Regions from separate parts of the Candidatus Alistipes pullistercoris genome, predicted to be linked through region 1. Evidence: riboswitches for the same ligand, from Rfam matches in the RefSeq annotation. Region 1 holds a riboswitch; each other region holds the start of a gene.
What was found. Region 1 has a riboswitch for cobalamin ahead of PGR91_RS09500 (TonB-dependent receptor). Riboswitches for the same ligand answer to the same signal wherever they lie in the genome.
Positions count from the first base shown of each region.

Region 2: another riboswitch for cobalamin. It lies ahead of PGR91_RS08140 (cysteine-rich CWC family protein); the one in region 1 lies ahead of PGR91_RS09500 (TonB-dependent receptor).
Region 3: another riboswitch for cobalamin. It lies ahead of PGR91_RS11525 (ribonucleoside triphosphate reductase); the one in region 1 lies ahead of PGR91_RS09500 (TonB-dependent receptor).
Region 4: another riboswitch for cobalamin. It lies ahead of PGR91_RS12785 (threonine/serine ThrE exporter family protein); the one in region 1 lies ahead of PGR91_RS09500 (TonB-dependent receptor).

Region 1 covers NZ_JAQDED010000006.1:5,595-13,471, reverse strand. Annotated here, with positions in the region: gene PGR91_RS09500 (TonB-dependent receptor) at 1-1,384, opposite strand, end outside; cobalamin riboswitch at 1,530-1,744, opposite strand; gene PGR91_RS09495 (acyltransferase family protein) at 1,949-3,004, shown strand; tRNA gene PGR91_RS09490 (tRNA-Ser) at 3,086-3,174, shown strand; gene PGR91_RS09485 (RteC domain-containing protein) at 3,933-4,538, shown strand; gene PGR91_RS09480 (UvrD-helicase domain-containing protein) at 4,778-7,393, opposite strand; gene PGR91_RS09475 (hypothetical protein) at 7,408-7,877, opposite strand, start outside.
Region 2 covers NZ_JAQDED010000004.1:278,148-286,024, forward strand. Annotated here, with positions in the region: gene PGR91_RS08110 (glycosyl hydrolase) at 1-35, opposite strand, end outside; partial or broken gene PGR91_RS08115 (YncE family protein) at 214-597, opposite strand; gene PGR91_RS08120 (carbonic anhydrase family protein) at 710-1,456, opposite strand; gene PGR91_RS08125 (acyl-CoA carboxylase subunit beta) at 1,471-3,003, opposite strand; gene PGR91_RS08130 (acetyl-CoA carboxylase biotin carboxyl carrier protein subunit) at 2,996-3,523, opposite strand; gene accC (acetyl-CoA carboxylase biotin carboxylase subunit) at 3,534-5,072, opposite strand; gene PGR91_RS08140 (cysteine-rich CWC family protein) at 5,069-5,302, opposite strand; cobalamin riboswitch at 5,402-5,610, opposite strand; gene PGR91_RS08145 (O-antigen ligase family protein) at 6,192-7,877, opposite strand, start outside.
Region 3 covers NZ_JAQDED010000009.1:78,854-86,730, forward strand. Annotated here, with positions in the region: gene PGR91_RS11495 (glycine--tRNA ligase) at 1-1,284, opposite strand, end outside; gene PGR91_RS11500 (glycoside hydrolase family 43 protein) at 1,314-2,267, opposite strand; gene PGR91_RS11505 (hypothetical protein) at 2,469-2,825, opposite strand; gene ruvX (Holliday junction resolvase RuvX) at 3,161-3,595, shown strand; gene PGR91_RS11515 (diaminopimelate dehydrogenase) at 3,607-4,503, shown strand; gene def (peptide deformylase) at 4,531-5,088, shown strand; cobalamin riboswitch at 5,266-5,473, shown strand; gene PGR91_RS11525 (ribonucleoside triphosphate reductase) at 5,588-7,720, shown strand; gene PGR91_RS11530 (anaerobic ribonucleoside-triphosphate reductase activating protein) at 7,722-7,877, shown strand, end outside.
Region 4 covers NZ_JAQDED010000012.1:39,420-47,296, reverse strand. Annotated here, with positions in the region: gene lepA (translation elongation factor 4) at 1-103, shown strand, start outside; tRNA gene PGR91_RS12800 (tRNA-Gly) at 272-344, shown strand; gene PGR91_RS12795 (ABC transporter permease) at 471-2,849, opposite strand; partial or broken gene PGR91_RS13620 (hypothetical protein) at 3,098-3,379, shown strand; cobalamin riboswitch at 3,893-4,093, shown strand; gene PGR91_RS12785 (threonine/serine ThrE exporter family protein) at 4,237-5,634, shown strand; gene PGR91_RS12780 (methylated-DNA--[protein]-cysteine S-methyltransferase) at 5,663-6,196, opposite strand; gene PGR91_RS12775 (MFS transporter) at 6,204-7,388, opposite strand; gene PGR91_RS12770 (FadR/GntR family transcriptional regulator) at 7,434-7,877, opposite strand, start outside.

The DNA.
Region 1 (7,877 bases):
TGTTGCCGATGAACGTGTAGTACAGGTCGTTCAGCGTAGGCATCCGGAAAATCCGTTTGTAGAATGCGCGGAAACTCAGCTCCGGCCGACTCCACGGTTTGTACCAGACTACGAAGGTGGGCGTGAATTCGCTTTTGTCGCCGGCGCTTCCCCCGACGGCTTTCGTCCGGTCGTGGACATAAGTGTGCAGCAGGCTTGCCTGCACTTTGACCCGGGAAAATTCGAACGAGGTCGCCGCGGCCGTCAGTACCGAATAGCGCTGCGGATAGACGAAATCGACCAAGTCGGCGTCCAGCGTGTTCCATTGGAAATCGGCGGCGAGGTTGGCTTTCCACCATTTGAAAAACGTAAATTCGTTGGCTGCCGAGAAATACGTCTCCTGCTGGTAGTAGTGGTTGTTGACATACATCGTGCTCTCGTCGAGGCGCGGATCGGACAGGTAGTGCAGGTAATCGTAGGCGTACTTGCCGTTCAGCAACAGACTGTAAAACGGACTGAAGGTTTTCCGGAAAGAACCCTGTACGAAAAAGTTGTCGTCCCACTGCCGGTCTTCGTGCCGGAACCGTCCGGGTTCCTGTCGCACCGAAGCGCCCGGGTAGCCCCGTTCCGAGTTGTAAAAGTAGACTTTCGCTTTCCATTCGCCGTTGCGTACCAGGCCGAAAAGGCCGCCTTCGGCCCGTAGGGCGCGCACGTCGCCGTTGCGGCGCACTTCAGTCGTGTCGTATCCGTTTTTTTTCGTGTAGCTGAACTTGTAGCGGCCCGTGGTGTACAGGTATTCGACGTTGAACGAACTGCTGAGCCGGTCGTTGAACCGGTGTTCCCACAGGATCGACGGGTTGGCCGTGCCGAAAGAGCCGGTTTTCATCGACACGCCGAAATGGTTGTTTTTTCCGTCTCGGTCGAAACGGGGCGTTCGCGTCTGCATGTAAATCGAACCGGCCGATGCGAAATCTTTAGCCGGCTGGAATACCGCGCTTTTCTGCCCGTTGTACAGCGAAATGGATTCCATGTTGTCCAGCGAAAAGCGTCCCAGGTCGATCTGCCCGTTCTGTGCGTTGCCGAGTTGGATGCCGTCGAAGAAAACGCCGACGTGCTGGGTGCCCATGCTACGGATATTGATGGTTTTGAGTCCTCCGATTCCGCCGTAATCCTTGATCTGCACCCCGGAAAAATAGCGTACCGCATCGGCGACCGACAGGGCGTTGAGTCGCTGCAGTTCTTTGCCGGAGAGTTCCTGGGCGGGGATAATCCGGGACGGTTGGTTCTGTCCGTATACGGTCACCTCGTCGATGCTGTAATGGCGTAGGCTGTCCGGATACGCTTTGCGTGTCAGGCTGTCGGAGCCGTTCTGCGAATAAAGCGCCGCCGGTGTCAGGCAACACATAAACAGGAAGAGATAAATGGGAGGAATACGTTCCATGCCGCTCGTTGATCGTTAAAAAATCCAATTCGGTTTTACAGCGGGCGGCATCGTGCGCAAATAGGTCAGCCGGAAATTCCGTCGATTTTCGTCTGTTCACCGCAGACTGTAAAATCCGTAAAGCAAAGGTAGGTCTTCTGACTCGTTTCCGTTTCGGCGCCTTCCCGACTCGATGTCAGTGGCCAAGAGTGTCGAAACATTTTATTCCTTTCGGAACTGAAACTTACAGCAGCGGGGACTGTTGCCGATTCGCACGGCATTCCCTTTTAATTCCCTGATCGCGGTCGAAAGCGCGATGCGGAAACCTTTGCACGGCAAAGATAGTTTTTTTTCGGGACGATGCGGCCTAATAATGAAAATAATGTGCGTTCCGGTGGGCATACTGCCTGGGTTGTTTTTCAGAAAAATACGTCCGCGATGGAAAATATATCCCGGAAAGTGTTACCTTTGGACCGGACCTACAGGAAAGAGAGTGACCGGGTTCGAAACGTGGTGTACAGACCTTTTACAATATAACCTATGCAAAATATGTTTAGTTTCAATTTGATAAAGAATACCGTTTCCTCTACGGTTGTCGTATCGCCCGTTCCCCAGAGAAATAACAGCATTGATATAGCAAGAGGCATTTGTATGTTTCTCGTGATGCTCTATCACTCGGAATGTTATTTTCCTACGAGCATACATATCCAACCATTTTTTGCACCGTTTTTTCTAACAACTTTTTTCTTTATAACAGGAAGATATATCGTCAAAGAGACTGCGCCGCTCTCTTTTCTTCGGAAATTAAAACGAATATTTGCCACTCTGGTTTGGCCTTATTTGATATTTACAACCCTTATTTGGCTACCGAAAGCATTTGCCCACGGAAATGACGTGACAATAAAAAGCATGTTATATGATGTTCTGGGAGGAACAGCGTCTTGGTTTGTTGCAGCCCTTATTGTCTGCGAAATTCTTTTCTACATTTTTTACAAACTCTTTCGAAATGAATACATCCTGTTGATTTGCGGGCTCAGTCTCTTAATTTTGGGCACTTATCTGAAACGTGTGGATCCTGCACCTTCTTTCTGGTATTATAAAGAAGCTTTCGTCAATCTGATATTTGTTTGTTTGGGATATATTTGGAGCCTGCACTACAACGTGATTCAGAAAACTTTGTCGGGTAAATACAGCCTGTTGGCCTTTACTTCGCTTTATATAGCCTTGTTTGCAATTTTTCGATACACGCCCGTTTCAGAATACGATGGAATTATGATCGATAGTTTTAAATCGTTGGTTTTGTCAGGGAGCGGGATTGTGTTTATCTTAAAATTGTCGGAATTTATCCGCAATCAACCTGTTCTTGAATATATCGGTCGGAACTCAATATTGTATTATTTTCTAAATGGAGGCGTGATTTTGATTCTGTCAAAAATACTGAATAAAATAAACATTCCTCATTATTACGTGATCGATTTCTTAATTGCGGTTATTGCAACTGCTGTCATTACCGTGCTTGTTTGGATTATTAATCGATATCTCCCGTTTTTCAAGCGGTTTCCCTGGGAGAACAATCGGTCGCTCCACTTTGCAAAGAAAGGATAAGTGGAAATATTATTAATATAAAAGATTTAGTCCAAAAATTTTCGATAATCAGAATTGTTGATTAACTTTGCACCCGCAATAGGAGAGTTGCCGGAGTGGTCGATCGGGGCAGACTCGAAATCTGTTGAACCGCTTATGTGGTTCCTGGGGTTCGAATCCCTAACTCTCCGCAAACAAGGCTGATTGTCAGCGAATTACAAGGATAGCACCCAGATTTACACCCTAAAATGTAAGTTTGGGTGTTTTCTTTTTTCTCCGTTAAGGACACAAATGAGGGGTCATAGGGCCGTCTCTGCGATTGCGTATGCGAAAATACTATTATACCCCCTGCGGCTTGCAGCCGCAGGGGGTACAACGGAAACGGATGCCCGGCCGCTCCGCTCTCTTGTTATTCTCGAACGGGGCGGACGTCGAAACTCTCGCCGCGCAAGCGTGTATCACTCAACGGCGAAGCACGATCTTTATTCCAGGCCAAGGAATACGGTACTATACGGATGGCCACGTAATATATTACGACGGATATACATACGGTTACTGGACGGGACAAGCGACTGCGACCCATTCTGGGCGTCAGTTCATGATAAGCAAAAATGGAATCAGCCCGAGCCCTTCAAGTGGGAAAAGCTGGGGCTTCTCCGTCCGGCCCGTGAAAGAATAGCCGCTCTGCGGCAGGGCTATCCGTTTTCGTTGTACCCCCTGCGGCTGCAAGCCGCAGGGGGTATAATAGTATTTTCGCATACGCAATCGCAGGGATGACCCTATGACCCTTGCGGGGTGGAAACGGCTCGTCATACGAAAATCAATCCAATAACTTATAAATTATCAATCCGATACGATCCATTCCACAGGAAAGGGGGTTGTTCTTATGTGAAGCGTGCGCAACACGTAATTAGTCACGGAGTACAACAACCCGAAAAACAGAAACTGAATGGATTTCCTCATACTTACAAAAAACGAATTTTTCCGTCTGATCAATGACGGAGCCGACGCCCGCACCATAACGCCGTCGGTATATAACGAGTTCATCAAAGAGGTTTGCACCGTATGCTGCGCTCCGCCATCCCAGCGGCATCACCTTATCTTCACGCTCGCCTATATCGAAAAGGAACTGGGCTGTCTGCACGAGATTCACAAGGCGGAATCTTCCCATACAATTCCTATCCGCAAAGCCCTGACGTTCGTGCGTCGGATGTTTCGATACCTCCAAACCCAGACGCCTCCGCTGTCGGCGCAAAAATCCGATATTCCGGACACGCCTTTCCGCTGGACGGGTAGTCTCGTCGAGTTGGTGGAGATCATCTATGCGTTCGACGAGATCGGCTGTATCAACGACGGAGAGAACGACATCAAGGAGCTGGCTGCGTTTTTCGGTCAGATATTCGGGCTGGAAATAAAGGACAGCCATTGCTATAACGCCTATACGGACATCAAACGCTGCAAGAGCGAGAGCCGCACCTATTTCCTCGACAAGCTGCGTGAGCGGCTGAACCTGCGCATGCAGCGCGATGAGGAGAAAGAACGGGCGAGGCGGTAACCTTACCGATAAACGGGAGAACATACGGCGTTCTTCCGTTAATTTATGTAATTCTGGAAAACTTCTGTTAGTACCTTATACAAAGGACTTTGGGATAATTACCCGTTTTTGAGGTAATGACTTGGCAACGGTACAATCTGCTGCGTTCTACCTTGAATTGCTTTCAAGTAACTCGTTTCTGTGTACAAAAATAATAGAATAGTCCGATGTACACAAGGTACATCAAAGAAAAAGTTCGACTATTTTTTTAGTTTGTTTAATCGCATTACAATCGAAGTTTGACTTCTACCCATTTTGTTTGCAATATATTTGACACTCTTACCTTCATTGTGCAGTTTCAATAAAAATTGGTCTGCACTTCTTGTCCATCTTTTATTGGCGTTAGGGTGCTTTACATAGCTTTCTTCTGACACCTTTTCGGGGTGCAAGAATTCATCCACAAATACAGACGGGAAACGCTTATCGTATAATACAAGCGTTTTTATCTTAGCCCTTGTTATTGCAACATAGAATAATCTTCTTTCTTCTCCGTATGGGAATTGGTCGCTCTTAGTGAGCACATAGTTAAGCACAGGGTCGTCACTCACCTGTGATGGGAAACCGTATGTATCTTTATTGCATTGTAAGAGTATTACATAATTCGCTTCAAGACCTTTTGACTTATGTACGGTTAAAAACTCTATTTTTCGTCCTCCTATCACATAGTAGAATCTATTACCCTCTTTAATTGATTGGTACATAAAAGAGAGGTAGTAATCATCAAAAGAGTAACGCCCCAATAGGAATATTGATTTATCCGATGGAATAGAAGCCACAAGTTGCCCTATCGTATTGCAGTAATCTCGTCTATCATAAGCATAGAATTCCAACTCGGTTCTCATTTCTGAGCTGAACGAATGGATATTCTTTTGTATTTGGGCTTTATTGCGTTGTATAAAGTTCGACGATAAAGAAACCAAAGGCTCTCCAAACCTGTATGTAGTTTCAATCTTGTTTATCTCCGTTGCTCCAAAATATTCGGGGAATTGATTGAATAGAGCCATATCACTTCCCGAAAAACGATAAATAGACTGCCAATCATCACCCACACAATACAACTTTGCAGGAGGATTACCCTCTCGCAATACTTTCAAGAAGTTGTAACGGTCAACAGATATATCTTGAAACTCATCCACTATGATATAATCATATTCAACAGGGTGTGAAGTACGACATATCTCAGTGGCTTGAAGAATAGCATCGGTAAAATCAATTTGGTTACTATCGCTTAACGCATTTATGTAGCGTTCATATACAGGTTGAAATATATTCTTGATGATAAACACACTTCGTTCATCATCTGCATTTTTGGCTTGTTTTAAAACCTCTTTAACTGATTTACAACTTGATTTTACCAATGTAACGAAAGTAACAACAAGTCGTATAAACGCCTTTTCCTGCTTGCTGCCTTTGGGTAGTACTAAATCGTATAACTCCTCATCGGTCTTTTCTTGAATTGGTACACCTGCTTCAGCTAATAGTTTACGGAGTTTATCCCTAATATCAGAATAATGGAAATCTGCACTTGATGTTACTAAAAGTTGTGTGCCAAATTTCTCGTGAGCAGTTTTCTTCCAAGTTATACCATCATTGTATTTCTGATTGGCTTCTTCGTAGGTTATACCCTTATCTTTTGCGAACCAAGCAGGAACAAGCCCGTGTTCATCAACTCCGAAATGTTCAAGATAGATGCGTTTGGTTACTCCTCCTTGCTTAAAATATATTGAGAAGTCGGGACGATATTGTGAGTGCATCTCATCTGCTAATTGATGTTCGTATGGTTCTTCATATCTGAATTTCACTCCCAGCGAGGACAAAGCAAAACATATTTTTTGTTCTTGTTCACTTCTCACATATATGGCTCTGCCGTCCATATCGGGGAACATCGCCTTTAGCTGCACATTCTTTAGTCCTGATAATTGCTCCCGTCTTTCATTCTTGCGTTGTTCCCAATCAGCTTCATTCGTTTGGTAATCAATAAAGTATTCCACTATACTTTTCTTGAAAGACGATTTATCTAACAATTTGTGATATATATCTACAAACAATGAATCTGTATTGTCGCAAATAGATGGTTTTGTACCTGTCGTTTTGCCTATAATATCAATGGCTAACTTATGGAATGTGTAACCTTTCAATCCATTGGTCGCCATTCTTTCGGTTAGTTCGGCTGCTGCTTTGTTGGTATAACTGATAAGTAAAATTCTTTCAGGTGCTATACCCTTGATTTCGGTGAGATATTTAACCTTACCGACAATTGAAGAGGTTTTACCACTACCTGCACTGCTGACTACTAAACAATTATCCTCTTCTGAAACAATTGAGCGTCTTTGTTGCTTGTCTAATGGGTATTTTAGGCAATGGTCGAAAAAGTCCCTGTGCGTGTCAAGTAGAAAGGTTATAACACCATCATTATGTTGTTTTACAAGTTTGTTGATTCTTCCAAAGTCGTTAATGAATTTGGATATGGTTTCTGATGGAGTGATGTTAAAGGCTTTAAGTTTCTTCAGAAGTGAATATGCCTCTTGGAAATGTACCTTATAATGATTGATGAAATCTTTTTCTTGCGTTGCGGAGATTACCCTGCCATAAAAGCCATTATTTAAGTCTGAGGGAATATCTATAAACGCCCCCTCCTTAAGAGCCGATAATCTCTCTTTTGCTTGCTCATAATTTGATTTCTCGCTATATGCAGATATATGGTTTAGCTTTTCTGCAAGCTCTTTGGATTTGTTTTTTAGGCATGTTCGTACCATCGCTATTACAATAACCGAAATAGCAATTATACAAATTACCCAAATGAACAATGGCTGCATATTGGAAGTAATATTTATCTGAATCTTTCAATCCATCTATAATCATCCCCCTTAGTACTCCACTGAAATTTCCACATATCACCTGTATTATCGTTTATAAGATAGTATTGATACATACTTGTCAGTGGCTGAATAGAGAATATACACCTTTCGTTATTTTCTACTAATTCGTATTTATTTATAGGAATACAAAATAGGTTGTCTAAATCTTGTGTACTATATTGAACTTGCCATAGTCGTCCATTATATGAGTCCAACAATATAAATGTCCACATGTTGTCAGTGGCAAACATCTGAAATCTATTAGTCCAATTTGACGACTTCTCAGGATATGCAAGAGAAAATATGTTGATTGGTGCAGCAAACATGTAATCCTCACCCTTGACACTAAACTGGACTTGCCAATTCTTACCTGTATATGTATCAAGCATTATGAATGTCCACATATTCTGTGTTTCATAAAGGCGAAATCGTCCTTCTTTAT
Region 2 (7,877 bases), on a different contig from region 1:
TACAGCAACCGCCGTTTGGGGCTTAGTCTGTTCATGTTCGGATCGGTTAGTCGGTTGGTTTGTAAAGTCAGACGACTAAGATCGTTAAAAAAAAGGAAAAATACTATTCGGTCTGCAAAAATCTTTTCCTGTTCCGCCCGTTCGATCGCTGGCGGGTTTTCCGATCGGGCGGGTGTGCCCGCGATTGCTTCACCGGTCGCAATCGTTGCGCGATTATTCGAGCGGCCGTAATTTTTGGTAGGTGAATGCGATGTGCGCGGGGATATCGTCGGTCGTGACGGACCATTTCTTTTTTCCGTCCGGATCGAAACAATTCGGCGTGCCGGGCGTCACGTAATCTTTCGCATCGGTTACGAATATCTCCCGCGTGTCGAGATTGACGGCTACGCCGTAAGGGATCTGAATCGTTTTGTCCGTTCCGTCCCGGATGAAATTGCGCGAAACGACCCGCTTGGTTTTCGTATCGACGATGGCGTAGGTGATCGTGTTTTTGTTGGTGATCCAGCTCCATTCGGTGCTGTAAACGTAGAGCGAATCGCCGCACAGGGTCATGTTGCTGTTCGGCAGCAGGTCGAGGACGTCGGTAACGCGGTCCGTTTTTTACGGATACGGAAAGGGAACGGATAATCCCGGACGGGGTTGCCTGTACGGCATGTGTTGACGACAGGCTCCTGCGATAAACGTTCGATAAACACGCGGGCGCAACATCTCATAAAAAAGTAACGGCTCCCGTTTTCATGTGGTAGATGGCGCCGACGATTCCGATTTCTCCTTTGTCTTCCATTTTTTTCAGAATATCGCTTCCCGAGCGGATTCCTCGAACCGCATGTTGTATATTGCGAATACACACTTCTTTTACATACTCCGGATTGGATGCATTTTTTTCTCCCCGGAATGTTTCGTTGGCGCGGGCTACGGCGGGTTGCAGGTTCGACAACATGGCGGTGACATGACCGAGCTGGACATGGTCGATGACCGATTTTATGGCGCCACAGTGTTCGTGACCCAATACGACGATCAATTTCGCGCCCGATACCTTGCAGGCGAATTCGAGGCAGCCCAACACATCCGCATTGACATAATTGCCGGCAATCCGCACCACGAACAGCTCTCCGATACCGCGATGGAATACGTCTTCCACCGGAATCCGGGAATCGATACAGGAAAGGATAACCGCTTTGGGATATTGCCACAAGGCGGCTTCCCGTATCCTTTTCGTATTGTTCCGTACCGTTAGGGCTCCACCGGCAAAATCCCTGTTGCTCTGCTTTAAAATTTCGACGACTGTACCGGGCGTCAGCTTCGCCTGTTCTTCCGAAGCCAGGGCCTCGTTGTCGCGGTCCGCGGGGGACGAAACATGTCCGTGCGCGGGTTCACTCCGGTCTTCGAACGGACAGGAGTCTCCGTTACGTGTTTCCGAAAGTATTCTGTCGGGGTGGTCTGTTTTCCCGTTCATTCGGCTTTTGGCAACTACAATGGCATGTTGCCGTGCTTTTTATGCGGATTGGTTCTCAGTTTGCTCTGGGTCATTTCCAGGGCCTGGATCAGTTTGAAACGGGTCTGGCGGGGAAGGATGATTTCGTCTATATATCCTTTCTCGGCAGCCTGATACGGATTGGCGAAATTCGCGGCATATTCTTCGAGCTCTTTCGCTTTCCGGTCGTCGTCCGCGTTGCGGTAGAGAATGTTGATCGCTCCCTGCGCACCCATGACGGCAATTTCGGCCATCGGGTAGGCGAGGTTCACGTCCGAACCGGTCTGTTTGCTCGACATGACGATGTAGGCTCCGCCATAAGCTTTGCGAAGAATGAGCGTGATTTTCGGCACGGTGGCTTCGATGTAGGCGTAAACGATTTTCGCTCCGTGGCGGATGATGCCGTTGTGTTCCTGCGTACAGCCGGGAAGGAACCCGGGGACGTCTTCCAGCGTGATGATCGGGATATTGAAACAGTCGCAAAAACGGATGAACCGGGCCGCCTTGTCCGATGCGTCGATATCGAGCACCCCGGCCAGAAATGCCGGCTGGTTGGCTACGATTCCCGCCGTACGCCCGCCCATGCGGACGAAGCCGATCACCACGTTCTTGGCGAAATGCGGCATGATTTCGTAGAAATAGTTGTCGTCGGCCACCGATTCGATCAGTTCTTTCACGTCGTAAGGTACGTTGGGGTCGGAAGGGATCAGATCCGTCAGGCGTTCGTCTTCCCGACGGACATCGTCCACGGTCGGTCGTGCCGGCGCGTCTTCGAGGTTATTGGACGGCAGGAAACTCAGTAACTCGCGGATGCCCATCAGCACTTCTTCTTCTGAGTTACCCAGGAAGTGCGCTACGCCGCTTTTGCTGTTGTGTGTGTAAGCGCCCCCGAGTTCTTCCTTGGAAACTTCTTCATGGGTGACGGCTTTCACTACGTCGGGGCCCGTGACGAACATGTGGCTTTTTTCGTTCACCATGAAAATAAAGTCGGTCAGCGCCGGCGAGTAACATGCGCCTCCGGCGCAAGGGCCCAGGATCGCTGAGATCTGAGGGATGACGCCCGATGCAATCGTATTCTGGAAAAAAATGTTGGCATAACCGGTCAGGCTGTCGACGCCCTCCTGAATGCGCGCGCCCCCGGAATCGTTCAGCGCGATGATCGGTGCCCCGTTCTTGAGGGCCATCGTCTGCACTTTTACGATCTTGCCGGCGTTGGTGAGGCTCAGCGATCCACCGAAGACCGTGAAGTCGTAGGCGTAGACGTACACCGGACGCCCGTCGACCTTGCCGTATCCGGAGACGATCCCGTCGCCCGGAATTTTCTCCTGCTGCATGTGGTAGTTCGTGCAGCGGTGCGTGACGAATTTATCGAATTCCACGAAGGTGCCCTTGTCGAGCAGCGTCTCAATGCGTTCGCGGGCGGTCATTCGGCCGGCCTGATGTTGTTTTTCGATTTTTCGGGTTCCGCCGCCGAGTTCAGCGGCTTTGTCTTTCGCGAGGAAATCTTTTAGGATTTTATCGTTATTCATTGTTTTGGTCGTTGGTTAAAATATCGAGTTTTATCAGCGGTTGGCCCGTAGCGACCGGATCACCTTCGCAGACCAGCACTTCGCGGACGGTGCAATCGCCGACTACCTTCAGGTTGCTTTGCATTTTCATCGCTTCGAATACGATCAGGGTATCTCCGTCGGTTACCCGGTCGCCCGCGGCGACGTTTATTTTTACGATCTTGCCTGGCATTGCCGCCGTGATCGTATCGTCCTGGCGCCCGTTGTCTTTGCGGCGCGAACGGAGATATTTCTCCTGGGCGTCGACGATCCCGACATCGTACGAATTGAATCCCCGGTTCACTTTGTATCGCTTGCCGTTGTCGGAACGGACGATCTCCATGTTGTACGACTGTCCATTGAAGATGACGGAACAAACCCCGTTGTCGGCAATCACGATATCAACGTCGTACATCTGCCCGTCTACAGCGATGCGTACCTGATTCCCTTCTTTTTCGACGAGTTGCACTTCGGCGACCCGTTCTCCGATATGTATTTCCATACGTTTCGTTTTAAATTCCCATTACGCCTTTGCGTTTGCCGAATTCGCGCCAACGGTTCAGCGTGCCGGTGTCCGCCGCCGCGGGTGAACTTCCTCCGCCTTCCTGTTGCATGACCAAATAGTCGATCTGTGCGGCGATCAGCACCAGGTCTTCGACCAGTCTGTCATCCGCTCCGGCCGGGAAAGGTTCCCGTAAGTAGCGGTGTATGATCTTTTCGTTTTTTTCGAGAAACGCCGTGTCGTAGCCGCCCCGGACGAAGTCGGGCGTATGCATGATGGCGTTCAGGTAAGAGATGTTGGTTTTGATGCCTGTAACTTTGTATTCGTCCAGTGCCGCGCGCATACGCTGGACGGCGTATTCGCGCGTAGTCGCCCGGACGATCAGTTTGGAGATCATCGGATCGTAGTAGACAGGAATTTCGTAACCCTCGTAAATGTAACTGTCGATGCGGATTCCGAGCCCGTTGGGTTCGGTAACCTGTTTGACGAGTCCCGGCGAAGGCATGAAGCCGTTGTCCGCATCCTCGGCGCAAATCCTGCACTCGATGGAGTGCCCCCGCTGGACGATGTCCGTTTGTCGCAGGTGCAGCGGGCGGCCCGAGGCGATGTAGATTTGTTCTTTGACCAGGTTGAGGCCCAGCACTTCTTCAGTTACGGGATGTTCGACCTGGAGTCGGGTGTTCATTTCGAGGAAATAGAAGTTGCGGTTTTTGTCCACGAGAAATTCGATCGTTCCCGCCCCGACGTAACCGACTGCCCGGGCCGCCGCCGCCGCGGTCTTTCCCATTTCCTGTCGCAGTTCGTCGGTCAGGAACGGCGACGGACTCTCTTCCACGATTTTCTGGTGGCGGCGCTGTACCGAACACTCCCGGTCGTACAGATGGACGATATTCCCGTGCGCGTCCCCCAGTATCTGGAATTCGATGTGGTGCGGTTCCTCGATGTATTTTTCGATGTAGACTGTTTCGTCCCCGAACGACGACAGAGCTTCCGATTTAGCGGCGGCGTACGCCTCGCCGATTTCGCTTTCCGACCGGATCAGGCGCATACCCTTGCCGCCGCCGCCGGAAGCCGCTTTCAGAATGACCGGCAAGCCGATTTCTCGGCAGATCCGTTCCGCTTCAGTGGCCGATTCGAGTTGGCGCTGGATGCCGGGCACCACGGGCACGCCGGCTTCCGTCATCGACCGGCGGGCCGAGATCTTGTCGCCCATCCGTTCGATCGTCTCCGCACGCGGGCCGATGAACGTGATTCCCGCCACTTCGCATTTTCGTGCGAATCCGGCGTTTTCCGATAGGAAACCGTATCCCGGATGGACGGCGTCCGCACCGCATTTCAGAGCTGTTTCGATGATTTTATCGACGTCGAGGTAACTTTCTTTCGACGGAGCCGGGCCGATGGGATACGCTTCGTCGGCCAGCATGACGTGTTTCGACATGCGGTCGGCTTCGGAGAAAAGAGCTACCGAACGGATTCCCATTTCGCGACAGGAACGGATGATTCTGACGGCGATTTCTCCTCGGTTGGCTATAACGATTTTTTCGATCATTCGCTATATGATTTAGGTTTTACAATAGGAGCATACCGGGGATTGATCCCTGTCGAGTAGAAGGTCTCCCTGAGTATGCGAAGGCAGTCGTTGCATAGGCAATCGTCGTAATTATCCGCTATGAACCGACGCTGGGCGTCATCCAGAGCCACGCCCGCGCAGAGGCAATCCATAACAGCATCGAGGGAACATGCAAAACGTGTTCCGCAACGAGGACAAACTTTTTCCATCGTTATCACACACCGCAAACGGTCTGCATTCAGCAGAACGATCCGGATTAAAAAAAATGATTAAACTTTCCACGTTTTAACATCCAACCCTCGGGACGGTAAAACATCACCTGAACCGGCAGGTCTTCTGACTGACTCCCGTCCTGATGCCTTCCCGACGTTATCGTTTGCCGCCAGTGGCCATTCAGATCGTTTCAGGACGTTGTTCGGAGTTTCACAGCAGCGGGACTGTCCGGGATTCGCACCCGGTTCCCTTTTATCGCCTTTCTCTGAGTGCAAAAAGGCGAACCGATTCGCCGTCAAAGTTAAAACATTTATTTCATTACTTCCAACTGTTTCGTTGTAATTTCGTTCTTTTTATTTTGTAAATATTTTGTATTTAGTTGTTTGTGTGTTGCAGTCAACTACGGATGTCGCTGGGTAAAGACGATGAAAGAACGATTTTCCGGTTTGGGCGAGAGAGCCGTCCTGATTATAACTTACATTTCCTGAGAGAGAGCCTTTCGGCATTTTTCATCGATTCCGGCCGGCACGAATCCGCGCGTGAAACGTAAAATGCTTTTTCCCTGCGGATCGTATCCGGTTTGCCGGGCGGTCGTTTTCCGGAATTACTACCAGATCTGTTTCTCGTCCCGGTCGACCGTAAATATTCGATTTCCTTGTCCGGGCTGAGATACAGTAAGAGAAAGAGGGCCTTGTTCGGTATGTCGTGGAAAGTCAGTTTGATATCCCGGGCCTTTTGCCTGCCCAGCGAAATCCATCCATTCTTGTCTTTCCTGTAGAACAGCTCGTCGGTATCTCCGATTCTGATGTTGTTGTCATTCCGGCCTACTCCGGAGCCATTCGAGACTGCGCGCGCGGGGCTACAAGAAGGAAACAGCAATTAGCATTAGTCGCCGACTCGTTCCCGCATTTTTATTTTTATTGCGGAGACGAGTCCCGACGGTATTTTCACGGGTTTGTCTGCGATCTCCGCCGCCAGAGCCTGCGCCCTGTCCGGCCGGTTCGTGCTGTCGTATACGTTCACCAGTTCGTACAGCGGCATGAATCGTCCGGGGCACATTCGCGACGCCAGCAGGTAACAGGCTTCCGCCCGGCGGAAATCGCGCCGCTTTTTGTGGGCATCGGCTTTCAACATCTGCACGTCGTAGTCGTTCAGCATTTTTTCGCAGGCCGTCGCCGCTTCGAGGCTTTTGTCCGCTTCGCCCGCATCATTCAATTCCGCTGCGTAATTGTAGAGGAAATAAGCGTTTTTATCCAAAAACGGGTACAGTCGCTCGTATTCCGGCAGCGGCGGGCGATCGGACGATGCGGTTTTCTGCACGCGGTGCCATCGGTTTTCGTAATACATTTCTTTCGCTGCAAATCCCAGCAGCGCGGCGGACGACAGCGCGGCGAGGATTCCGGAAGCCCGCCGCGCGCGGAACCGTTCGCAACTTCGGCGCGACTGGGCCGTCAGGCCGCCTGCCGCGAGTGCGACGATCGACCCGGTGAACGGATACGAGAGCAGGTATGAAAAACAGCAAAGCGCCGCCGCGGCCGACAGTGCCGTCGCGAGCGTGTGCGATTCGTCGTTCGGGTTTTTCCGATAAGCCCGGATCAGGCTTGCGATCCACAGCGCCGTCAGCAGCAGGGCGACGGCTCCGAATTCTGCGGTCAACAGCAGAAACTCGTTGAACGGGTGTTTTACGTTGTCGGCCAGCGGAGCGAATCCGCTTTCGGGATTCCGTTCGAAATAACGCGCCTGCCGGAGCATGTACCCGGCTTCGAAACACCGGTATCCGTGTCCGGTCAGCGGTTTTTCGCGGATCATCTCCCAGGTGCATCGGCCGATGAGCAGCCGTCCGTCGGCCGACTCTTTTTTTATGAAATACAATCCAGCCGCGACGGAAACGGCCGTTGCTGCCAGTACGATTTTCTTCCAGGCCGTCGTGCGTCTAAGGAAGTCGCTGCGCCGCCTTACGGCGTACAGAAGACCGGTCGCTGCGACGGCCAGTATTCCGGTGCGGGAACCGGACAAGACGATCGCCCCGACGACGATTGCACAGACGACGCCGACCGCATACCGCATCCGGCGTCGGCCGGATAAGGCGAAATACAGGATGAAAGGGACGCTCAGCGCCAGCATCGAGGCGTAACCCGCCGGGTTATCGAAATTTCCGACTACCCGGAACGTTTTTCCGGCCGGCAGCAGCCCTGCGTACTGCGCGATGCCGTACAGGGCCAGGAGCAGTGCGGATGCCGCAACCGCTGCCGACAGCGGTTCGAACGACCGGTTCCGGACTACGCGGCCGGCCAGACAGTAGATCGGCAGGAACGCGGTGCACCGCATCAGGAAAGCTTCCGCGAATTGCCCGGCGGCGGCCCTGGACAGGCAGTACAGCACGAGCGCCGCCAGCAGGCAGTCCGGCAGCCCGATCCGGAACGTTTTCCCGGTTTCCGGGCGCCCCGCTCCGGTAAGAAAGAACGATAGGCCGCAGACGGATACGGCGGTATAAAGCCAGTACCATTTCGATTTCCACCCGGCATCCGTAAACAGATCGACGTAGCAAAATCCCATCCCGATCACGATGAT
Region 3 (7,877 bases), on a different contig from region 1:
GGCCACTTCGGGCAAACCGTCCTTTTTGACCAGCGGCAGCACGGCGGCCTTGACCGGAGCCAGCGCCGCCGGAATATGCATCACGATACGGCTCTCGCCGCCTTCGAGCTGCTGCTCCTCGTACGAAGCGGACAGCACCTGCAACACCATCCGGTCGACGCCGATCGACGTTTCGACCACGTAAGGCACATAACTTTCGCCGGTCTCGGTATCGAAATACTGAATCTTCTTGCCGGAGAACTTCTGATGGTTGCCAAGGTCGAAATCGGTGCGCGAATGGATTCCCTCCACCTCTTTGAATCCGAACGGAAATTCGTATTCGACGTCGGTCGCGGCATTGGCATAGTGGGCCAGCTTGTCGTGGTCGTGGAAACGGTAGTGCTCGTCGCCGAAACCGAGCGCGCGGTGCCAACTCATGCGCGTCGCCTTCCACTTTTTGAACCACTCGAGTTCCTCGCCGGGACGCACGAAAAACTGCATCTCCATCTGTTCGAACTCGCGCATACGAAAAATGAACTGCCGAGCGACGATCTCGTTGCGGAACGCCTTACCGATCTGTGCGATCCCGAACGGAATTTTCATCCGGCCGGTCTTCTGCACGTTCAGGAAATTGACGAAAATACCCTGTGCCGTTTCGGGCCGCAGGTAGATCGTGTTGGCGCCCTCGCTGACCGACCCCATCTTCGTTTCGAACATCAGGTTGAACTGGCGCACTTCCGTCCAATTGCGCGTACCGGAGATCGGACAAACGATCTCGCTATCGACGATGATCTGGCGCAGTTCTTCCAGGTTGTTGTCGTTCAGCGCGGCGACCATCCGGCTGTGCACGGCGTCGCGTTTGGCCTTGTGTTCGATTACGCGCGGGTTCGTCTCGAGAAATTTCGCCTCGTCGAACGCTTCGCCGAAACGCTTACGGGCCTTTTCGACCTCTTTGGCGATCTTCTCGTCCTGTTTGGCGATGAAATCCTCGATCAGCACGTCGGCGCGGTAACGCTTCTTCGAATCGCGATTGTCGATCAGCGGATCGTTGAACGCCCCGACATGTCCCGACGCTTCCCATATCTTCGGGTGCATGAAGATCGCCGAGTCGATCCCGACGATATTGTCGTGCAGCCGCACCATCGACTCCCACCAGTAACGCTTGATGTTGTTTTTCAACTCCACGCCTTGCTGCCCGTAATCGTATACGGCGCTCAGACCGTCGTATATTTCGCTCGACGGGAAAATAAACCCGTACTCCTTGCTGTGAGCAACCAGCTTTTTAAAAAGTTCTTCCTGTGTCATTATCGTAAATGGATTATTTTTTCATCGGTTTATTCCGCCTGCTTTTCGACCAGGCAGAGCGATCCGTCGGCCTTCTCTTCCACCCGGAAAAAGCGCGGACGCTCGTCGGGCGGCACGTTCGGCCGGTGGATGCTCAGCAACAGTTCTCCGTCGAACGTACGGAACAACATTCCGTGCCCTCCGTCGCGCGCGAAGAGCGCCTCGGGCATCTGCAACCACGGCCCGGCAACCTCGCCGCTCTGCGAACGGGCCACCCCGATCGCGTACCCACGGTCGCCGAACGACGACCACAGCATCAGCAGTTCGCCTTTCCGGTTCCGGTACAGGAACGGTCCGTCGGTCACGTAATTGCCCGGCGTATGCGGCCTGACCCACGGCGCGGACGACGCGCGGAACAGCGTCGCCGGTTTTCCGACGGCTTTTTTCAGGTTGCGGCTCAACCGGACGGCTTCCACCGTTCCGTCGCCCAATTGCGTCCATTCGTGGCAGAAAACCATCCACGGATTCCCCTTCCCATCGACGTACAGCGTCCCGTCGAGCGCCTGCCACGTTCGCGGCGTCAAGCGTCCCTTGCTGTGCTCGCGAAAAGGGCCTTTCGGACTGTCCGCAACGAAAACAGCCGTTCCGAGCAGACTGTCTGCCGCACCGCGCACCGTCGCGAACAAATAATATTTGCCCTTATAAGCATGGCACTCGGCCGCCCAGAAACATTGATCGCCCCAAAAATCAGGAGTCCGCTGAAAAATTGCGCGGGGCCCCTGCCAAGTCTCCAGATCGCGGCTCGAAAAAACGTCGAACCCGTCTCCGCGGGTCGTCCCGTACATATAGTAAGTCCCGTCCGACGAATCGGCCAGCACGAACGGGTCGCGGATATGCACCCCGTCGGTCGGAACGCCCGCCGGCAAAACGTTCCCGTCCTGCGCATACAAACTGCCGAACGACAGCAATGCGAACAGCCATACCGGAAAACCTGGTTTCTTCATATCAAAAAAAGAGTCGGTTAAATTTAAACATACGGAGTGCAAGTATATGTTTTTATTCGGAGATTTCCAAAAGAAGTTCTCCGCAAGAAATATTGCATCCGACTATATATAAGATATTTAACGGACAAATACGAATAAAAAAGAAACTGCCGGCGAAAAGCGGAAACGTCCGTGCGGCAACGCCGGGCTGCAAACGGCCTTTCACGATTTATCTTCTCTCTTCAAACGATAGCGAACGCCGCAATCGAGGATAAAATCCAGGATGTCTTTAAAAGTAGCTTCCACCTCGGAAGGTACAAATACGTTCGAAGCTTCGCCGTACCGTTTAAAAATTACTGCCGGCAAATCGGTCAACGAAACGTTCAGACGCCGGGCCATTCCCATCGCGTCGCGCTTATCGACGGTCGCATAAACCTTGTAAGCATAGTCCGGCTCGTCGTAATCGTCGTGTTCGAGCAACACGACCAAACTTTTGTCGTCATCGAAACCGACGACGACGGACGACCATATCGGAAAATCGTCATGCGACTCCACTATAACTTCCTGTAACGTCATCATACGCTCATCTTCTTTTTTAAACCGATACCCTTAATTGCATTTTCACGCGTCTTTCGTCCGCCTCGCGGTTTCCGTATTGCGATCGCAGCGGGATCGTCCGGAAAACACATAATCTCCAGAATGCAAAACAAAGATAAGTTTTTTTCTTAACTTTGCACAGAATAACGCGCGTTTCATGCCGTCTGTCGCCCGCTAGTCCGTCTGCGGATCAAGCTATAAACCAGCCGGATATCTACCAGGGAATCACCAAACGCCCCCGGGAGAGTCCCATGGAAACGTTGCGGGCAAGGCGGCCGGACGCAGCAATCGGATCATTCAACGGATTATCGTCGCATATGGGGAGAATACTGGCTATCGATTACGGACGCAAACGGACGGGCCTTGCCGTGACCGACCCGTTGCAGATCATCGCCAACGCCCTCGACACCGTTCCGACCCATACGCTGATGGACTACGTCAAGAGCTACGCCGCGGCCAACGCGGTGGACGCGATCGTAATCGGCATGCCGCTGCAGATGGACGGGTTGCCGTCGGAGTCCTATACCTACATCCGCCCGTTCGTCGAGAAGCTGCGCAAAGAGATGCCTGCGATGCGGATCGAACTGTTCGACGAGCGGTTCACCTCGAGGCTGGCGCTACGGGCGATGATCGACGGCGGCGTTCCGAAAAAACGCCGCCGCGAGGACAAAGGGCTGGTCGACCGCATCAGCGCAACGATCATCCTGCAAGGATACCTCGATTCGCGGGACAATCATTTAACAAATAAATAACACAATAGAAGATGAAAAAGATCAGAGCAGCCATCGTCGGATATGGCAACATTGGAAAATACGTCCTCGAGGCGTTGCAGGCGGCCGAAGACTTCGAAATCGCCGGTATCATTCGCCGCGACGCCGCGAACGTGCCCGAAGAACTGAAAAACTATACGGTAGCCACCGAAATCGAATCGCTCGGCAAAGTCGACGTGGCGATCCTCTGCACACCGAGCCGCAGCGTACAGAGCTTCGCGCTGAAATTGCTCGAGAAAGGGATCAACACGGTGGACAGTTTCGACATCCATACGCAGGTCGCCGAACAGCACGCGACGCTCGGCAAGGCGGCCGCGCAGCACGGCGCCGTTTCGATCATGTCGGCCGGCTGGGACCCGGGCAGCGACTCGGTGGTGCGCGCTCTGCTCGAAGCCTGCGCCCCGAAAGGGATTACTTACACGAACTTCGGCCCCGGCATGAGCATGGGTCACACCGTAGCCGTCAAGGCGATCGACGGGGTTAAAGCCGCGTTGTCGATGACGATTCCGACCGGGACGGGCATTCACCGGAGGATGGTTTACATCGAGCTGAAAGAGGGCTACGATTTCGACAAGGTGGCCGACGCGATCAAAAAAGACGCCTATTTCGTACACGACGAGACGCACGTGATGCGGGTGCAGAGCGTGGACGCGCTGCTGGACATGGGACATGGCGTCAACCTGACGCGCAAGGGCGTTTCGGGCAAAACGCAGAACCAACTGTTCGAATTCAATATGAAGATCAACAATCCGGCGCTTACGGCCCAGATACTGGTCTCCTCGGCGCGGGCTTCTATGTTGCAGAAACCGGGATGCTACACGCTGATCGAAATCCCGATGATCGACCTGCTTCCCGGAGACCGGACGGAACTGATCCGGCATCTGGTATAACAGGATTAAAAACAGCAAACGAACGATATGTTACTTCCGATTTATATTTACGGTTCGGCGGTTTTGCGCAAAGAATCCGAAGACATCGCCAAAGATTATCCGGAACTGGACAAATTTCTCGAAAACCTGTGGGAAACCATGTACGAAGCCGACGGAGTCGGACTGGCCGCCCCGCAGGTGGGCCGCAACATCCGGATCTTCGTGGTCGACGCTTCGGTGAACGCCGACAAGGATCCGAGCCTGGCCGGTTTTAAAAAAGCCTTTATCAACGCGCACATCTACGAACGCTCCGGCGACGCCGTTCCGTTCGACGAAGGATGTTTGAGCCTGCCGGGAATCAACGAACGGGTCGAAAGGCCGTCGCGGATCAGGATCCGCTACGCGGACGAAAATTTCGTCGAGCACGACGAGGAGTTCGAAGGTTTCGCGGCGCGGGTCATCCAGCACGAGTACGACCACCTGGACGGCAAACTGTTCATCGACCACGTGTCGCCGCTGCGCCGAACTCTGCTGAAAAGCAAACTGGCCGCGATGACCAAAGGGAAATACAAAGCGCACTATCCCTGCAAACTGGTGAAAAAATAGTTTCCGCCCGTTTCCGGGATCTCTTTCAGGGCCGTTCGCCGTTTCGGGCGAGCGGCCTTTTTGCATACCGTCTTTCCTCGTCGCTTTCGGCGATGACAGCCAACCGTTTAATCGAATAGGTTTATAAGTTGTTGATAAGTATTCCGCCGAAAATGTTTTCCGTCGAAACGATTCGCTATGTTTGTGAAAACATTCGGTTCTCGATGCCGGGCGTCTCGCCCGGCAGGAGATCAAAAGGGAATCCCGTGAAAGTCGGGAACTATCCCCGTAGCTGTAAGTTCCTGCCAAAGGCCGCGCAAACCCGAATGCCACTGTCGGTTTACCCGATGGGAAGGCGCGCGACCCGGAACAAGTCAGAAGACCTGCCGGATGAATTGCATTGTAGCTTTCGGGTGAAGAGCGATCGAATGTCGGGGCCCTCCGTACGCGGCCCGATATCTTTTATCCTCCCGGAGTTACCATTTTATCTTATTGTTTAACTGTTTAAAATTCAAACAAGATGAATGGACAGACTCATTTACGGCAAATCGTAAAACGGACGGGCGAGATCGCCCCGTTCAGTCCGGAGAAAATCGAACAGGCGATCTTCAAGGCCATGCGGGCCTCCGGTGTGCCGAACCGCAAAGAAGCCCGCCGGCTGTGCAGCGAAGTGGTGGCCTCGCTCGAAAAAAACAGCGCCGAACAGACGCCGCACGTCGAACAGGTGCAGGACGCCGTCGAACAGGCGCTGTACCGTCGCGGCGATTTCGCGCTGCTGAAAAACTACATGCTCTACCGTCGGCAGCACGAACAGCTCCGCGAATCGAAAGAGCTGTTTTCGAACCTCGACGTGATGGACGACTACCTGTCGCAGGACGACTGGCGGGTCAAGGAAAGCGCCAATTCGGCCTACTCGCTGCAAGGCCTCAACCAGCACATTTCGACGATGATTACTTCGCAGTACTGGCTCGGCCGGCTCTATTCCGAAGAGGTCGCCGACGCGCACAAAAGCGGAGCTATGCACATCCACGACTTGGGCTTCCTGAGCGTCTACTGCGTCGGCTGGGATCTGAAAGACCTATTGACGACCGGGTTCAAAGGAGTCGAAGGCAAAGCGCAGAGCGCGCCGGCCCGGCACCTGCGGACAGCGCTCGGACAGATCGTCAACTTCTTCTACACGATGCAGGGCGAAGCGGCCGGCGCGCAGGCCTTCTCGAATTTCGACACCTTCCTCGCGCCCTACGTCCGCTACGACGGGCTCGACTACGCGCAGGTCAAACAGTGCTTGCAGGAATTCCTGTTCAACCTGAACGTTCCGACGCGGGTCGGTTTCCAGACTCCGTTCACGAACATCACGATGGATCTGACCGTCCCCGACTTCCTGAAAAACGAGCCGGTGGTTTGCGGCGGCGAAGTAAAAGAGGAGACCTACGGCGATTTTCAGCCCGAAATGACGCTGCTCAACAAGGCCTTCGCCGAGGTGATGTACGAAGGGGACGCGGCGGGCAGCCTGTTCTCGTTCCCGATCCCGACCTACAACATCACGCCCGATTTCGATTGGGAAAATCCCGATTACGACGGCATCTGGCAGATGACCGCCAAGTACGGCATCCCCTACTTCTCGAACTTCGTCAACTCGGACATGAAACCCGACGACGTGCGCAGCATGTGCTGCCGGCTGCGGCTCGACAAACGGGAACTAATCAAGCGCGGCGGCGGACTGTTCGCGTCGAACCCGCTGACCGGGTCGGTCGGCGTCGTGACGATCAACCTGCCGCGACTCGGCTACGAATCGGGGTCCGAGAAGTCGTTTTTCGAACGGCTGCGCCACCTGATGGAGCTGGCCCGCGAAAGCCTCGAAACCAAACGCAAGGTCATCGAGCGCTACACCGAAAAGGGACTCTATCCCTATTCGAAATTCTACCTGCGCCACATCCACGACCGTTTCGGCTGCTATTGGAAAAACCACTTCTCGACGATCGGCATCAACGGGATGAACGAATGCTGTCTGAACTTCCTCGGCGTCGGAATCGCCACCGAAGAGGGCGCGGCATTCGCCCAAAAAACGATGCGCTTCATGCGGGACGCGCTGGCCGTATTCCAGGAGGAAACCGGCAATATCTACAACCTCGAAGCCACTCCGGCCGAAAGCACCGCCTACCGGTTCGCGATGCTCGATACCAAGCGTTATCCGGATATCATCACGGCGAACCAAGCCGACCGACTACTGAAAGGCGCCAAGCCTTACTACACCAATTCGACCCACCTGCCGGTAAACTTTACCGACGACCTGTACGAAGCGCTCGAAATGCAGGATCCGCTACAAGCGTTGTACACCGGGGGAACGGTGTTCCACGTCTTCACCGGCGAAAGCGCCGTATCGCCCGCAGCCGCCCGAGACATGGTGCGCCGCGTGACCGGCCGGTTCCGGCTGCCCTACATCACGCTGTCGCCGTCGTTCAGCATCTGTCCTTCGCACGGCTACCTGTCCGGCGAACATTTCATCTGTCCCAAATGCGGCGGCAAGGCGGAAGTATACAGCCGTATCGTCGGATACATGCGCCCGGTAAGCCAGTGGAACGACGGGAAACGGGAGGAGTTCGCCGACCGCAAGCTGTTCGACCACCGGATCGTCCACGAAACAGCGATCTGACATGCGAATCGGAGGTTTTGTCAAACAGAGTCTGATCGATTGGGAGGGAGTACTTTCGGCCGTCGTATTCACCAAAGGATGCAATTTCCGGTGCGACTACTGCCACAACCCGTCGCTGGTGCTCCCCTCGCTGACCGATCACCTACCCGATCTGTCC
Region 4 (7,877 bases), on a different contig from region 1:
CAAACTGCTCGAAAAGCAGAAAAAGGGGAAGAAGCGGATGCGCCAAGTCGGTAACGTAGAAGTTCCGCAGGAAGCGTTCCTCGCCGTGCTGAAAATGGATTGACGTTTCGCTCCGGGGAAAGCGGTTTCTTCCGGGCTGTCCGTACCGGCGCCGACGGTTCGTAAACGGGGATGCCGACAGCCGGGTTGCCGTTTTTTGAGAAAATGCGTTGTTTTTGTCTGAAAATACTTGCTAAAACGGATAAAAAAACGGATATTTGCAACGCTCAATGCGGAAATAGCTCAGTTGGTAGAGCATCAGCTTCCCAAGCTGAGGGTCGCGAGTTCGAGTCTCGTTTTCCGCTCTTAAAGCCTTGATAAAGAGGCTGCAAAAGACAGAAAAATCCTTATGTATCAATGATATGTAAGGATTTTTTCTTTTTAGGCCCCTGAAAGGAAAAGCAGGAAAAGACCGGGGTACGTAATCTGGTTTATTCCGATTTCAGGTTGTTGACCGGATTCTCGTTGGCTACTTTCCAGGTGCGGTAAACCACGCAGGCGGTGACGATGATGCAAACGCTCAGGCCGCCCGCGATAAAAAACAAAGGGTTCTGCGGAACTTTCTCGGCAAATTGCCGTTGCCAGTATTCCGAAACGAAGTAGGAAATGCCGCAACCCAGCAGGGCTGCCGGGAGGGTTATCCTCAGAATGTCCCCGAGGAAAATCCGGAGAATGGTTCGTACCGATGCGCCGTTTATCTTGCGGATGGCTATTTCCTTGCGGCGGCGGTTGATCTCATCATTCGTATAACCGATTAGGCCGATCAGCGAGATGATTACCGTAATCAGACCTCCGATCGTAACATAGATCCAAAGCATACGCGAACTCTCGTACAGTCCGGCTATTCTCGAGGAGTAAAGCGTCAGCTCCAGTTCCGCATCCGGCATCAATTCTTGCAATCTGGAATCCGCTTTTTCTACGGCTTGCGCCGTCATCCTGCGAAACTTCACGAGCAGGTATCTCGACGGAATGCGCCGATCCTGGCGGCCGTAGAGCATGACGGAGGGCCGATCGTCCAGGTTGCCGGCCAACGATCCGATGCGGTAATTCTCGTATACGCCGCAGATCGTAAAGTCTCTCTGCTCGTGCCCCGTGATCGAGATCCGCTTGCCGACCGCACCGTCGGGCCAATCCGCGAAATCCTTCATCCGATCGACGAAAGAGCGGCTTACCATAATTTCATTGGAATGGGATACTTCTTCCGTAAACGAACGTCCTTCGACGACCGGAATTTCCATCAGGGCCAGAAATCCGTCGCCGACGCGGAAATGATCGGCGATCTCGAAACAGGTCTGGTCCGTGCCGGGTAACATCGCCGCGCCGCCCGGCATTTGGCCGAACGGCAGTCTTATGCAGGAAGACACTTGTTCCACTTCCGGAAGTTTTTCGATTTCGTCGGTCAACATCGTTCGAGCCGTCGAATCCAGATCGGTGACCGCGCAGTAAGCCAGGCGATCGTACGAGTATCCCGGATCGCTGTTCAGCATATGCCGGTGTTGTTCGCCGATTACGATCAGCAGCGAAACCAGCAGCGCCGAGGCCGTAAATTCCATGAACAGCAATCCCTGCTTCCAATGCCGCTGGTTTTCCTTGAAATTGCGGAAGGCGGACGCTACCGGAATGCGGGCGAACAGCATGCCGGGGACGAACCCGGTTACGAAAAATACAATGGCGCAAATGCCCGACAGGATGAAAGCTCCTTTGGAGAAGAACAAGGCGGCAAGCGAAACGTTCAGCAATCCTTCGACGGTGTCCCGGCACGCGAGGATCAGCAGGACGGCCAGAGTGAGCGAAAGAATCATATGTACCAGCGTTTCCGACATCGTCATACGGTGGATGTCGGTCCCGGATGCGCCGTACGATTTAGTCAGGGCGATTTCTTTGCTACGGTTCACGATCGCCGAGATCGCAATCAGGATATAATTCATCACGGCCGTGAACAGCAGCGCGAAAGCGAGGATCGCCAGCATGACGGTCATGTTCCGGATATTGGCTTCGCCGGTATGCACTTCCCTTATAGGTTTCAGGAAAAATGCCAATCGGTCGACGCCGGCATTTTGCAGGGCTTGGGGGACGATGTGTTTTTGTTGCATCCGGTCGATGGCCGGACGCAGGGTTTCGGGCGTGACGCCGGGGGACAGAAGCACATAGGTTAGGTAGTGGCGGCCGAACCAGGCCAGGAAGCCTCCGTCGTCCGCTTCCTCCAATGTGACCAGTACGTCGTAGCGCAAGTGCGAGTTTTCCGGCGGATCTTCGAATACGCCTCCGATGGTCAGCGTCATCTCCGGTTTGTTGTCGGAAGCGATGACCGTGCCTTCTGCCCGGTCGATTCCTCCGAGCTTTTCGGCGAACGAGCGCGAAATCATCGCATAGCCGGGCCGGGCCAATACCTTTTTCGGATCGCCCGACAGTACCGGACGCGGCAGCACGTCGAACAGGCAACTGTCGGCCATCAGGATGCCGCCGATCGAGTAGCGCCGCTTATCGGACGTTATGAATTTGTTCCTGTCTCCGCCGATATGGGTCAGCCGGGTTGCGGCTTCGATGCCCGGTACTTCCTCTTTCATGGTCGGAGCGACGATTGCCGAAACGGATTCGCTGACCTTCGACTCGTTTTCGTTGCTCGTGTAGCCCGTCAAACGATAGATCCTATCCGCATTCGGATAAAACGAGTCGTAGGATTGTTCGAAATAGATCTTGGCAATCAGTACCAGACCGATGGCCAATCCGATACTCAGCGAGACGATTTTTGTTACGTTATGCCGTCCCCTTTTGAAGAGCGAGCGTATGGCGATGTTCAGATCCCTCATATTGGTCGTCGGTTTTTATTTTTCCGCTTTGGATCCGGCGGAGTGCTTTTTCAATCGATACAGCAATGTTCGAAAATAATGCCGCGATGTGCTAATGTTTGTAATACAGGATTTTATGTTGTGTGGTTCGATCCGGGTGTGTAAAATTAATGGACACTGTTGAATGAATCCTTTACAGATGAGGGCAAAAGAGTGTTAAGAACCTGCTCGGAAGTCGGATGGATTGAAAATGAACGGATGGAAAAACGTGGAGCCTGGAAAGACGCAAGAAACTGGCCGGACTGCCCTCGAAATACGGCGTCGCGGTACAGGAAGACAATCCGTACGGCGAGCTAAGATTCGAAGGAGCGTCTTTGCCGTCGGTAAAGTCTTTCGACACGACCGGCAACGTCCCGTGCACGGGACGTTTTTCTAAAATTTTCTGCCCCGGATTCCGGATCGGCTGGATCGCCGGAGACAAGAACGTTATCCGCAAGTACGTCCTGGTTGGTCAAACAGGGAACCGACCTGCAATACGATGGCCCAGATGACCATCGTCCGGTATCTACAACGGTACGACATCGACCGGCATATCGGAAAGATAGTCGAAGTGTACAAAAGGCGCAGGGACGTTGCGGTCGGATCCATCGAACGTTACTTCCCCGCGAACATAAGATTCATTCGGCCCGAAGGCGGACTATTTATCTGGATCGAACTTCCGACAGGGATTTCGGCGCGCGAAATTTTAAACAAATGCCTCGAAAAAAAATAGCTTTCGTTCCGGGCAGCTCTTTTTTCCGAACGAGCATAAAGAGAATATCCTCAGGATCAATTATTCCAATATACCCGGAGACCGGATCGAGAAAGGACTTAAAATCTTCGGGGAGGTCGTCAAAGAATATATCGGCAAATCCGAATGACCTTTTCCGGCGACCGTCCCGGCGCGCAAACCTCGAAAAACGCTCTTCCCGAAGGGAGTTTTTTATTTGCCTTTCTCGCCCGAAAAAGTTCGCAGGTTGCCCTAAAATATCGCGGCGGATCTATTTTAATTAATTTTAAAAACTTATCTTTGCCTCGGAATCGGTTCCGGGGGCGCTTTTCTGTCGTCCGGATTAAAAGGGAATCGGGTGAAAATCCCGGACAGTCCCGCTGCTGTGAAGCTCCGTTTACGCTTTGATCATACGATACCACTGGTTTCGAAAGGGGCCGGGAAGGTTTCAAAGCGGGAGTCAGTCAGAAGACCTGCCGTTCGTAAAAGGCTGTTTTTGCTCGTGGGTTTAGAAAAATAGCGAAAAAAATTATCCTCGTTTTGAGAAATATACGGATGAGAAAGTATGTCAGCGTCGTAGTGGAACTTTTGAACACCGGCACGGCAATGCCGGTTTGTCGGATGTAAAGAGAGGCGGTTATGGAAAAGACATCACAGTATTCGGAAAAACTTTTGCACCGGAAGCTCGACCTGCTGCTGCGTACGGGCAAGCTATTGATGGAAAGCGCGGCGGACACGAGCCGCATCATGCGCAACATGAAACGCACGGCGGCCTACCTGGGACTGCCCGACGAACACCTGCATATTTACATCAACTACAACATGCTGATGGTAAACCTGGGCGACGAAGAACATTCGTTTTCCAAATTCCAGAGTTGCGAAAAACACGGCATCAACATGACTGCTATTTCCGCCGTCAGCAAACTCTCCTGGAGAGCCATCCGCGAGGACTATTCGCTGGAAAAATACGAGGAGGAGCTGGAAAAAATCCGTACCCGCAAACGTAACTACACCCCCTGGCAGGTAGCCGTCGGCGCGGGATTCGCCTGCGGCGGGTTCTGCATCCAGTTCGGTTGCGACTGGCCGGCCTTCTTCTACGCTTCGGTGGCCGCTATCCTGGGGTTCCGCTTGCGTGCGGTGCTCAATGATCTGGGTTCCAATCACTTTATGAATATTGCCGTCGCCGCCTTCGTCTCAACGTTGCTGGCATGGGTTTCCACGTTTATATCGACGCTCGCACTGCCCGGACCGCTCCATGCCGTTCTCCATTCCGATACGCCGTGGCATCCGCTGATGGCCTGCGCTCTTTTCATCGTCCCCGGCGTCCCGCTGATTAATTTTGTAAGCGACATGCTGGATAACTACGTGCAGGTGGGTATCACACGGGCCGTCAATACATTGCTCATCGTGGTCGCCATGTCGTTCGGCATCGCGCTGGCCATCCACGTCTGCGGGATCGACAACTTCGTGAAGGATCTGAGCATGACGCCGCATCACACCTATTTCGAATTCGCCGTAGCGGCCGCCATATCGGCCGTAGGATTTTCGATGATCTTCAATATCCCGCGCCGGTTGCTCTGGGTGGTGGCCGTAGGAGGCGTCATCGCCGTTTGCTCCCGCAACTTTGTCAATCTTGGCCCGAGCAACCACAATATCGGACTGGACATGGGTCCAGTAATCGGTTCTTTGGTCGGCTCGGCCCTTATCAGCATCATCGTAACGCGGGCGGTGCATTGGTTCCACACCCCTCACCATTGCCTATCGATTCCCAGCGTCATCCCGATGATCCCGGGCGTGCTGATGTATCGGGCGCTGTTTGCTTTCATCGATATGCGCGGCGTGGTGGGCGAAGTCACCGTAGCGATGAACAATGCCATCCAGGCCTCGCTTATGATCCTTTGCATCGCTATCGGCGTGGCCATCCCGAACATTTTTGCACGCCGCTGGATCACTCCCAAACGTCAAAAACAGTTGAAACTGCTCATCGAGCGGCGCAGGCTGCACGGTAAGTTCGTCAACCTGACGGACATCGGCTAAACGAGAAGACGCGACAGCGGCCGGCCGCCTACAATGCGGTCCCTTTTTTCGGAACGAACAATCCCGACATTTCCGCCCGTTCGAGATTCAGAAGCCGCACTTTCCGCGTAATGCCGCCCGCATAACCCGTCAGGCTTCCGTTGCTCCCGACGACGCGGTGGCAGGGCACGACGATGCTGACGGGATTGTGCCCCACGGCGCCGCCTACGGCCTGCGCCGATACGTTCCGTACTCCCTGTCGCCGGGCGATCTCCCGCGCGATCTCCCCGTAAGTGACGGTTTCCCCGTACGGGATTTGCCGCAGCACGTCCCAGACGGCGAGCCGAAACGGCGAACCTTGTAGGTGCACCGGCGGCGTAAAACCGGGGATGCCGCCGCCGAAATAACAGTCCAACCATTCCCTGACCTGCCCGAATACCGGCAGCATTTTCTCTTCGTGCCGGGCCGACAGCGTGTCGGCAAAGTATTTCTGCCCGTCGAACCACAGCCCTGTCAGGCCTTCGTCGTCGGCTGCGATCGTGATCCCGCCGAGGGGCGACCGGTATTTAAAAGTGTACTGCATCGCTGATTTATTTATTGGTTTTCTTCGATTCGATATTAGGCAGAAAGCCCGTTATTACACCCAGCAAAGGCAACAACGTACTGATCTGAAAAATATACTCGATGCTGGTTTTGTCCGCCAGCCAGCCGAAAAAGGCGGAACCGAGTCCCCCCAGCCCGAACATCAGTCCGAAAAATACTCCGGCGATCATGCCGACCTTTCCCGGCATCAGGTCGGTCGCATAGACCAGAATCGCCGAAAACGCCGACGAGATGACAAGGCCGATCACGACCGCCAGTACGATGGTGCAGGCCAGGTTGGCATAGGGAAGCATCAGCGTGAAGGGAGCGGCCCCCAGAATGGAACCCCAGATCACGTATTTCCGTCCGATGCGGTCGCCCAGCGGCCCGCCGAAGAATGTTCCGACCGCCGAAGCCGCCAGAAATGCGAAAAGACAGTACTGCGCCCTCTGTACCGACATCGAAAATTTATCCATCAAAAAGAACGTGAAATAGTTGGTCATACAGGCGATGTAAAAATATTTCGAAAATACCAATACGCCCAGGATAATGAGCGCGGCCCGGATTTTTCGCTTCGTAAGTCCGTGAGCCGGCGCCGCCGCCGTTGCGACGGTCTTGCGTGCCGCTACGGCCAGCCGCCGTTTGTACCAGTTCCCGATCTTAATAAGTATGAAAATAGCCAGCAGCGCGGCCAATGCGAACCAGCCGATCGAAGCCTGACCGAACGGAATCACGATCAAAGCCGCCAACAACGGCCCCATAGCGCTTCCCGCGTTGCCGCCGACCTGAAAGATCGACTGTGCCAGTCCTTTGCGCCCGCCCGAGGCGAGCTGCGCTACCCGCGAGGATTCGGGATGGAAAACCGACGAACCGCAGCCGATCAGGCCGACCGCCGCCAAAATAAAGACAAAGCCGGGGGCTACGGACAGCGCGAGCAGTCCGGCCAGCGTGAAACACATCCCTACGGCTAGCGAGTAGGGCCTCGGATGACGGTCCGCCAGACGTCCGGCGAAAGGCTGCAAATGCGACGAAGTCATCTGAAAAACCAGCGTGATGACGCCGATTTGTGCGAATGTAAAGCCGAATTTCTCTTTGAGAAGCGGATAGACCGCCGGAATGACGGACTGCATCATGTCGTTGAGCAGATGAGTGGTGCAAACCATCAACAGGATCGGATAAACTGTCCGGTTCATCGGATTACGGAGCGGCCGCGCGCAGGAGGAGTTCGTATTCATGGGTTACGGTTCTTTCAGGATAATGCCGATCGTATGCAGCGCCTTCCGGGCATCCCGGGCGATTATATCCCGTACCAACCGTTCGTGCGTAGGCTGCGATGCGAGAAAATAGCCCGTATCGACGTAAATGTGTTCGAAACCTTTTTGCAGGTGGATGGTCGCCGACCGGTAGAGTTCGTACAAAATCTCGTTGTGCGTAGCTTCCGCCAAAGCGACATGAAACCGGATATCCGCTTCGATACACGCCTCCAACCGCCCCGCCGCTGCCGTCGCGCCGCGTTCCGCAAGGAATCTTTCGATCTTTTCGATATCCTGCTCCGTACGCCGTCCGGCAGCCCGCTCGACGATGGCGACCTCCAGTATTCTCCGCACTTCGTCCAGGTCGCGGATGTCGGCACGGCGGAGACGTTGCGCCATCGGGTCGTCCGCCGCCGCCCGGCTCTCGAC